Regions from separate parts of the Bacillus sp. ABR genome, predicted to be linked through region 2. Evidence: predicted binding sites of a transcription regulator. Region 2 holds the regulator's gene; each other region holds the start of a gene.

The links. Region 2 encodes LexA, which represses DNA repair genes until DNA is damaged. Its sites were predicted from a motif close to CGAACATATGTTCG; they were not measured.
Region 1: uvrB (excinuclease ABC subunit UvrB) is a predicted target of LexA. The motif match lies at 1,810-1,823, and genes of this name have one in related genera.
Region 3: OIT90_RS06710 (DNA polymerase IV) is a predicted target of LexA. The motif match lies at 1,872-1,885, and genes of this name have one in related genera.

The regions. Positions count from the first base shown of each region.
Region 1 covers NZ_JAOYSL010000001.1:601,522-604,806, forward strand. Annotated here, with positions in the region: gene OIT90_RS02950 (PEP/pyruvate-binding domain-containing protein) at 1-1,084, opposite strand, end outside; gene OIT90_RS02955 (CsbA family protein) at 1,366-1,611, shown strand; gene uvrB (excinuclease ABC subunit UvrB) at 1,891-3,285, shown strand, end outside.
Region 2 covers NZ_JAOYSL010000003.1:107,275-110,559, forward strand. Annotated here, with positions in the region: gene tkt (transketolase) at 1-44, opposite strand, end outside; gene OIT90_RS10655 (DUF896 domain-containing protein) at 232-462, opposite strand; gene OIT90_RS10660 (YneB family resolvase-like protein) at 532-1,179, opposite strand; gene yneA (cell division suppressor protein YneA) at 1,197-1,508, opposite strand; gene lexA (transcriptional repressor LexA) at 1,668-2,288, shown strand; gene OIT90_RS10675 (hypothetical protein) at 2,334-2,783, opposite strand; gene OIT90_RS10680 (IseA DL-endopeptidase inhibitor family protein) at 3,080-3,285, shown strand, end outside.
Region 3 covers NZ_JAOYSL010000002.1:267,359-270,643, reverse strand. Annotated here, with positions in the region: gene OIT90_RS06720 (MDR family MFS transporter) at 1-78, opposite strand, end outside; gene OIT90_RS06715 (YolD-like family protein) at 265-609, opposite strand; gene OIT90_RS06710 (DNA polymerase IV) at 625-1,857, opposite strand; gene OIT90_RS06705 (YfmQ family protein) at 2,010-2,459, opposite strand; gene OIT90_RS06700 (GNAT family N-acetyltransferase) at 2,732-3,211, shown strand; gene OIT90_RS06695 (GNAT family N-acetyltransferase) at 3,208-3,285, shown strand, end outside.

The DNA.
Region 1 (3,285 bases), on a different contig from region 2:
TATCTTTGATGTTCATATCAGGTACTTGATACTTTTCTCCATTTTTCTTCATCCCGCTTTTTAAGGCTGGTATGATCAGGCTTGAGAAAAGAGGGCTCGTTGGACCAGGCATATGATCATCCATTGAAATCCAGAATTCCTGAAGCTCATCTGGCTTCATTTGAAAAGAAGCACCCGCTGTTTCATTTACTGCTTTTGGGAGAGCTGTAGTAATCGGCCTCGCTTGAAGTAAATAAAACGACCCATCTGCAATTCCAAATTCGATATCGACTCCATGTCCGAAAAGTTCTTCTACTTGTTTTGTGATTTGTGCGATTTCTATCAATTGATCATCGTTTAAGCAAAACTGGCCAGCCATTTCCTCCGCTACTGGTTCCTCGATGACACCCTCTTGGAAAGGAACAATTTGTAGCTCTTTCGCCCCAAGTGTTTTTTCAATCGAAAAGTTCTCTTTATCTACAATAAACGTGTCTGGTGTCACAAGACCGGAGACAATTGCTTCTCCCAATCCGTAGCTTGCGGTCAGCATCATTTCATTTGGTTTCCCCGATATGGGGTTCTCACTAAAGATGACACCGGAGACGTCAGAATGGATCAATCCTTGAACGACAACGGCCATAAGCGGCATCTCTTCCTCGTTTTCATTCATCTCTTCCTTATATTCTGTGACTCTCGCTGCAAAATAAGAAGACCAGCATTCTTTGACCGCCTGTAAAAATTCTTCATTAGTTTTGATATTTAAATAGGTCTCGTACTGTCCTGCAAACGAGGCGCCTTCGAGATCTTCAGCAACAGAAGAGGATCGTACTGCAACTGAGGGATAAGTCTTCCGCAAGGATTGAAAGGACGAAATCAGCTCTGCTTCCATTTGTGAAGGAAACGATGCTTCTTTGATTTTTTGAGAAAGGTTTTGTTCTGCTGACTGCAGATTGTGATATGAAAGAAAGCTTTCAAAGCTGTTGGTTTTAATAATAAATCCATCTGGGACTGGCAGGCCGTGATTGTTTAATTTGATTAAATTCAGGCCTTTTGCCCCTGTGAGTGATGCGGATTCTTCAGCCGCATGAAATAAAACTGAATACATGGGAATGCCCCCTTATCCAAATAGCCAATGATTTGTATGTCTCTCTATTTTTCAAAATGATAGTGCGCACTATCATTTTAATCATAGAATTGATTGGATGTTATTGTCAAAGACGGAAAGACCTATCTTTACAAAGGGGACAATCTCACTAATTTTCTTCTATTTCTAAAACAAAAGTCTCCGAACATGAAGAAAAAAGGCAAAATTGAAAACTGTGAATTGTTCAATATGCCAATCTTTACTATAATCAAGGAAGTAGACCATGAAGAGGGAGGGTTTTTGTGATTACAAAAGCCATATTTGCACTAGTTTTTCCTTTCCTGCTCGTTATTTTATTTTCAAAGGTTACTTATAATCATTACGTAGGCATTGCGTTAACAGCAGCGCTTTTATTTGCTTCGTATATGAAAGGCTATACAGAAACCTACTTTATTGTGGGATTAGATATTATTTCTTTAGTAGCTGGGGCTTTGTTTATGGCTAAAAAAGAAATCGAAAAGAGAGAAAAAGCTGAAAAACATCAATGATGTTATCTCAATGCTGAAAGCTGACATGTTTTAAACAAGAGCTGTGCTTACGATTTCTAGTAAGCACAGCTTTCTTTTTCTGCTCATCGAATATCTCACTCCAAAATGTTCCATACTGAAAGGAAGGTTTTCTTAAGAGGGTTATTTGCCAAGGGAGAGAGGGTATGACTGTATTGGAAATAAAAATCAAGTGAGAGCCGAACTTTAGTTCGTATTTTTGTGTTCTTTTATGATAATATATTCATTAGATAGATTTCGTAACGAAACGGAGGCTTTGATGTGAGTGACCGCTTTGAATTAGTTTCTAACTATCAGCCCCAAGGAGATCAGCCAAAGGCGATTGAAAAGCTTGTTGAGGGGATCCATCAGGGGAAACAGCATCAAACGCTGTTAGGTGCTACAGGTACGGGAAAGACCTTTACTGTCTCCAACCTGATCAAAGAAGTGAACAAACCGACTCTTGTCATTGCGCATAATAAGACACTTGCCGGTCAGTTATACAGCGAATTCAAGGAATTTTTCCCGAATAATGCTGTTGAATATTTTGTGAGTTACTATGATTATTATCAGCCAGAGGCATATGTACCTCAGACCGATACATTTATTGAGAAAGATGCCAGCATCAATGATGAGATTGATAAGCTGAGACACTCGGCTACGTCCTCGTTATTTGAGAGAAGGGATGTCATCATCATTGCCAGTGTGTCCTGTATTTATGGCTTAGGTTCGCCAGAGGAATACAGAGAGCTTGTACTGTCTTTGCGCACTGAAATGGAGATTGAACGCAATCAGCTCCTTCGTAAGCTGGTGGATATTCAGTATTCTCGTAATGATATAGATTTTCAGCGCGGAACCTTCCGAGTCAGAGGAGACGTCGTTGAGATTTTTCCTGCTTCACGAGATGAGCATTGTATCAGAGTGGAGTTTTTCGGTGATGAAATTGAACGTATTCGTGAAGTGGATGCGCTGACCGGAGAAATACTTGGTGATCGTGACCACGTGGCCATTTTCCCAGCATCTCACTTCGTCACAAGAGAAGAAAAAATGGAAAAAGCCATTATCAATATTGAAGAAGAGCTAGAAGAACAGCTTGAAAAGCTTCGCGAAAATGGAAAATTACTTGAGGCGCAGCGCCTTGAGCAGCGGACAAGATATGACCTTGAGATGATGAGAGAGATGGGCTTTTGTTCAGGGATCGAGAATTATTCAAGACATCTGACCTTGCGTCCTCCTGGTTCAACACCTTACACACTGCTTGATTATTTCCCAGATGATTTTATGATTGTTGTCGATGAGTCGCATGTGACGATTCCGCAAATCCGCGCCATGTACAACGGAGACCAAGCGAGAAAACAAGTGTTGGTTGATCACGGATTCCGCCTGCCATCAGCACTTGATAACAGACCGCTCACCTTTGATGAGTTTGAAAAGCATATCAATCATATCGTGCATGTATCAGCAACGCCTGGTCCATACGAGCTTGAGAAAACGCCTGAGGTTGTGGAACAAATTATTCGTCCAACAGGATTACTTGATCCAATTATTGAGGTGCGCCCAATTGAAGGACAAATTGATGACTTAATTGGAGAAATTCATGCACGAATTGAGAAAAATGAGCGTGTGCTTGTGACCACACTAACGAAGAAAATGTCTGAGGATCTCACAGATTACTTA
Region 2 (3,285 bases):
AGAGTACGTATTGTTGCAATAGATTTCAATTCAATCGTTTCCATATAAATCCCCTTCCGTATCTTGTGTACACCATTATCATAAATCTACTGTCCTTTTTTCACAACTATTTCACGCTGAAAAAGAAGGATTTTGTCACATTTAGTTTATCGATCACCTAAAAAGTTATGCAAATATGAAAAAAGACGAGAATAGTCTTCCCATCTTTTCAAAATTCAAGAAATCACAGCCTTAATGAAGGTTCTGATCTTTTTCTCTTTTTAATTTTTCTGGTGTGACATCGTTTCCTTCAGGATCAACAATCTTGACAGTTTTAAGTGTATTTTTCATAGAAGAACGAAAAGCTTTCAAATACTCTTCTCTCAACTGCTTTTGTTCTGTTTTTTCAGCGTCTGATAAACCGGTCTCTTTCGACTTTTTTGAAAGCTCATTTATTCTTGCAAGCTGTTCTTTAGAAATCATGACAAACTCCTTTAAAGCATTTTCTCTACATACTACTAAATATCAATCATTTTGACAACAAATCACGCTTTAGGTGGTAAGGTCTTTTTCATATTCTTGATACCTTCTATGCACCGTTGCTTTTGAAATGTCAAAACCTAATGCCTGAAGAGTTGCGGCAATTTCGGCGAATGTCATATTGTTTTTTCTTAATCGAACAATTTCTGAAATCGGCACTTCAATACGCTCACGGCCAGGTGCATGGTCCTGCTGCCTTAAATTCAGTTCAGGCTGATATCCGCGCTCAACTGCCCTTTTCATTCCCCGCTTGATTTTCAGGTTATGAATTTTCCGTTGGTACTCTTCAACGACCCCTACAATCTCAATGACCATTTCATCTGCTTCTGAAAGCTCAAGCTCTCCTCTATGAAATACGCTGTATACCTTTACGTTCTCTTTAAATAGACAATGAAGAAGTGCAATTTTTGCTTGTCCTCTTCCAAGACGAGTTTCATCCTGGATCAGAACGGCATCGATTGACTCTTCCTTCAGTGCAGCAAGCATTTCAAACACACCATCACGATTTAGATCATATCCACTCGCTTTTTCTTTGATGACTTTGACCACATTCATCTTGTGCATGGCAGCTAACGCCAGCAGTTCTTCTTCTTGTCTTTTCAGCGAGGTTTCCTGCTCTTCTTTGACAGTGCTTACTCTCGCATAAATGATTGCGTTCATGTCTAAAATCGACCTTTCTATTGTACTGTTGCAAGCTGATATACGACTGGATGCTCTTTTTTGACGGGTATAACAAGAATGTCGCCAGGCTGGATTTCAGTTGAAGCAAGATCATTGTGTTCGGTAACCCAATCAATAAATGCATTTTTGTCGATTGATTTGCTGTCGTTTACTTGATCAGCTAACCCCCAAAGAGTATCACCTGATTGAACCTCTATTTTAACATACTGATTTGTATCATTATGGCTTGTGACTGCAATAAGTGAGAGAAATATGCCAACGATGAATGAGAATACCCCAATAAAAATAATAGATTCTTTTAACCTCATAATGTCATCTCTCCTAATAGAATATGTGTTCGCTCTTTCTGTCACTCATTATAAATACGAACAAACGTTTCTGTCAAACGTTTTTTTCGAACCTATGTTTGTACTGTTAGGAAAAACATGCTATAATTTCTTTAAAATTGACGTTTTGAGGTGCAAAAGATGACGAAGCTATCAAAAAGACAACTCGATATCCTGAAATTCATCAAAGATGAAGTAAAAAGCAAGGGTTATCCCCCATCCGTCCGTGAAATTGGAGAAGCTGTCGGTCTAGCATCCAGTTCAACGGTCCATGGACATTTAGCTAGACTAGAAACAAAGGGCTTAATTAGAAGAGACCCGACAAAACCTAGAGCGATCGAAGTACTAGATGAAGAGGAAATGAATATTCCAAAGAGTGCTGTAATGAACGTTCCAGTCATCGGAAAAGTAACGGCCGGTCTTCCTATCACCGCTGTTGAAAATGTAGAAGAATACTTCCCTCTTCCAGAGACTTTTGCAGCACCAGATGAACAAGTGTTTATGCTTGAAATTATGGGAGAAAGTATGATTGATGCAGGTATTTTGGACAAGGACTATGTCATTGTGCGTCAGCAAAGCACCGCTAACAATGGTGATATTGTGGTCGCCATGACAGAGGAAGATGAAGCGACAGTCAAACGCTTTTATAAAGAAGATACACACTTTAGATTACAGCCAGAGAACCCATCAATGGAACCGATTATTTTACAGAATGTGAGTATACTAGGTAAAGTGATTGGCGTATTTCGAAATATTCATTAAAAAAAGCCGGTATTTCATCAGCTGCTGATGAGAACCGGCTTTTTCTTATGCACAAGAATAGGCAAGAATACTTGAACTTGGGAAGGAACCAAATGTAAAGTTCGGCCATATAAAGCCAGTAGTTCGGCCAAATGGCTGTGAGGAAAGGATATACATTAAAAATACTTGACCGTTTCTCAAAAGCACAATTGTCCATCTTCTATTACATCCCGCTGCAAATTGTACAGTTTGATGGCCTCCGCCAACACCGTGCCCAGATATAAGCGACTGCATACTTTGTGGCTGAGAGAGTGCTTGCTGATACTGCGAAATGATATGCTGCGGCGGTGCCGGCGGGGCTGAGTGTCCGCCTGAACCTTGCCCTGGCCAAGTACCTCCTCCTCCGATTGGAAACCCAGGAAACCCTCCACCTTGAGGAATACCAACAGATGGAAATCCTTGCATCTGCCTATCATATGAGTACCCATTCCACACACCTTCATACGGATGATACATAATAAACACCACTTTCTTTAGACATTCATCACGACAGTATATGTCATAAATAAAAAAAGTGTGTTAAACGTCTAAATAGAAATTTTTCCAAAAGACGTTTCGTTCTTCTTTAGAACGGTTAAATAATCATTAAGAAGAAAATAAAAAAAATGAAAACTTTTTGTCTCCCTCAAACGTTATATAATTAGAAACAAAAGAAATAAAAAAACATTTAGATTTAATACTTGTAATATCACTGTAATTATTGTAACATTTGTAACATAAGAAGTTTTCATTGAGAAAAGGAGGCAATTGCCTTGAAAAAATTATTTGTTTTATTAACTGCTATTATGCTTATGATCTCATTACAAACTACAACATTGGCCGCTTCCAAGAAATCAGCCGCTTTGACAAATAAAGAAGCGTTACATATTGCCCTTGATGCAAGAGAACACTTTTGGAGTGCAATGTCAGGCTACAAAATTAAAGAACATTCTAATTACAAATTAAAATCATTTACCTA
Region 3 (3,285 bases), on a different contig from region 2:
CGTCGCCATTCGGCCGAATATGGTGCCGATGATGATCGTCCAACTAAGTGGATGTAAAGTACGTAAATTATTTTTCATGCTGTTTCTCCCCTGAGTGTTAAGATGTTCCAATCATACATGAAAAATTGTGCAAATTAAATACACAATTTGATGGAGGAGACATCCACCATATGACAGAGGATCTCCGAATAGCCCGCAAATTTTTTTCTGCCGATGCTTCTATGTCTTTTAGATCTGCTGATCGTACGATCACTTAAAGACCATTTAATCAAGATCAATCGCGGCAATTTGCTGCAAGGACAGGTGGAGAACATCTTCATCATTGACGATTTTGATGCGCTGCGTTTCATAATGAATGGCTTTCACCCAGCCCCAAAACTGCTGTTTCATACCTGCTGCAGCATATGTTACGCAAATCGCTTGGTCCTCTGTAATCGACTGTGTGATCAAAAAATTCATTTCCTCTAGCTGATCAGTGCTCAGCGGAGGAGGCGTGTATTCTTTTTTCTTCCGTTTTTGAGCAAGCAGCTGTTCACGGTGCTCAGGGAGCATCATTCGGCTTGATTCCCACATGATGTTGTATCCAGGTGTTAATTTATTGGGATTCATGGCTGTTCGCCTCCGTTATTTGTAATGTCCACCAATTTTTTCGGCGCGGTGATACGCCTGCCCTGCGCTTGTTAGTGACGAAGCGTGCAAGAGCGCAGCAGGTCCATACTTCATATGGATGGCATCAAATACTTTGCTGAGTCTGTCTTTTTTTAAATGGTGATCAAATAAACTCAGCTGATATTGGCTGTCAGGCTGCAGCTGCGAGAGAGTAATACCTACACTGCGAATGGGCTGGCCGTCCCAGTGCTGCTGACATAGCTGAATGGCTGCGTCTGCAATATCTGTCCCGTACTGTGTGGGTGAATGGAGCTTGATTTGTCTATGAAATCCAGTCGGATGAGAAAAATCAGCGCCTCTTACGCCAACAGACACCGTTTGCCCAACATAATGCTTAAAGCGCGCACGTCTTGCCACTTCTTCACTCAATTCAAGAAGGGCGACTTTGATGTCCTCAAAGGACGCATAATCATGGGGAAGGGTCATATGATGCCCAACCGCCTTTTGCTGATCATGTGTGTGAAGAGTGACCGGGGAAGGGTCGTGTCCTAAAGCAGTTCGCTGCAGAAGCTCCCCGTTGATTCCCCAGCGCTTTTTTAGCCGGTCTAACGGATAAGTAGCAAGCGTCCCAATGGTACTGATGCCCATTCGTTTTAAATGGTGCTCCATTCGTTTGCCGACGCCAAATAGTTTTCCAACCGGAAGCGGCCATAAATCAGCCGCCACCCGGTCTGCACGAAGCTCATAGATGCCAGATGTGTTTTTTTTAGCAAAATGGTCACAGGCCATTTTAGCGAGCACTTTATTAGGACCAATGCCAACGCGTGCGTAAATGCCCGTCTGGTTCATAATAGTCGTTTGTATATTTTGGGCGATCTCGCGGGGTGAACCGAGTAGTGTCACACTCCCCGTAATATCGAGAAACTGTTCATCAATTGAATAGGGTTCGACAAGATCTGTGTATTGTTCAAGCAGTTCTGTCATCATGACAGAAACATCAAGGTAGCGCTGCATACGTGGACGTACGACGACGGCTTCAGGGCATTTCTCCTGTGCTTCCCATAATCTTGATGCATTTTGTACGCCCCGTTTTTTAGCGAGCGGGCAGGCGGCAAGTACGACCCCGCTCCGCCGCTCAGGATCTCCTGAGACGATGAGCGGCACATCCTTCAAATGAGGAGCCTCCACTTTTTCGACCGACGCATAAAATGACTGCATATCCACAAGCAGAATGGCTCGTTCATTCATCATTTTCACCTCTTAGAACGTATGTTCTGTATATATTTTAACCGCCAGAAGGTGAAATTGATACTGGTAAATCATTCAAAGAGAAGAGTGTAAATCCATACAAAAAAGACGAAGTGTCTCCACTTCGTCTCATCTTTGTAAAATGAGTCATTTTAAGCATGTGCCAAGTTATTGGATGTTTGGAGCGGCTCAGAACGCAAACGATAGGCCGTTAGTTTTTTCTTAGGCTTATGGGTAAACTGCCGCACCACATCCACGTGGTCATCGTAATGATACAGATAAAGGGTCACATCATGCTTGCCAAGCTTTGTTTGCATGGTAAGCGGCGCTGGTCCTTCCTGCGGATGAAGAAAACGCTCTTCGTCACCAGGATAAATATAATAACGTTCAATAAAGATCGCATCATTAAAATGTTGAATAATTTCAGATGTTTGCTGATCATCAAGTGGACGTCCTTGAAACGTCATCGTTGTTTGATCACTTGTTACTTTTGCATGCACCGCATAACGACTAAAAAGGCGTTCAACAACACCAGAAGGCAGCGAAGTGACAAGCAACTTTAAAAGACTAAACACAACAAGTGAAGTAACAATCCAAACCAATATCATCATCTCCAATAAACTTTTGTTCCATTTCTTATATGAACAATTTTAACATAACAAAAGAATGGATCTTTCGCACAAAAAGTGAACTTTTTGAAATAAGTGTGAAGATTTAAAAGGAGATGACGGCGAAAAGACGAAGAACCAACAAAGCTGAAGGAAAAAAGGCTGATACATCACCTTTACAAACAATTGATCAGACAGGTAGACTATTGAAACAGTTGATTTTTTGTGAAACGGTACAGCTAAAAATGAAAAGGGGCGAGGCCATCATGATACGTCAAGTGAAGCCGTCAGATTTTTATGCGGTCACATCCGTCATTCAAAGCTGGTGGGGAGGCAGAGATTTGCGCGCAAAATTGCCAAAGCTATTTTTCGAACATTTTCAGCAAACAAGTTTTGTCGTTGTTGAAAAAGGTGAACTGATCGGCTTTTTAGTCGGTTTTTTATCGCAATCGCATTCAGATGAAGCGTATATTCACTTTGTGGGGGTACATCCAGACCACCGAAAATTGAAGATTGGCAAAATTCTCTATCAAGCGTTTTATGAAGCGGCTGAAAAGGAAGGAAGAACAACGATTAAGGCCATCACGGCTCCTGTCAATAAAGTCTCAATTGCTTACCATACAAAGCTCGGTTTTCAGATAGAAAAGGGAGATAAAACGGTCGATGGCATTTCAGTTTTTTCAGATTACGACGGCATTCATGAAGACAGGGTGCTATTTGTGAAAAAGCTGGAGGCGAAAGCATGATCATTAGACTGGATCAAAAAAATAAAGAACAAGCAAAAGAGCTGTTACATATCCAATTGGCCGCATATCAGCGG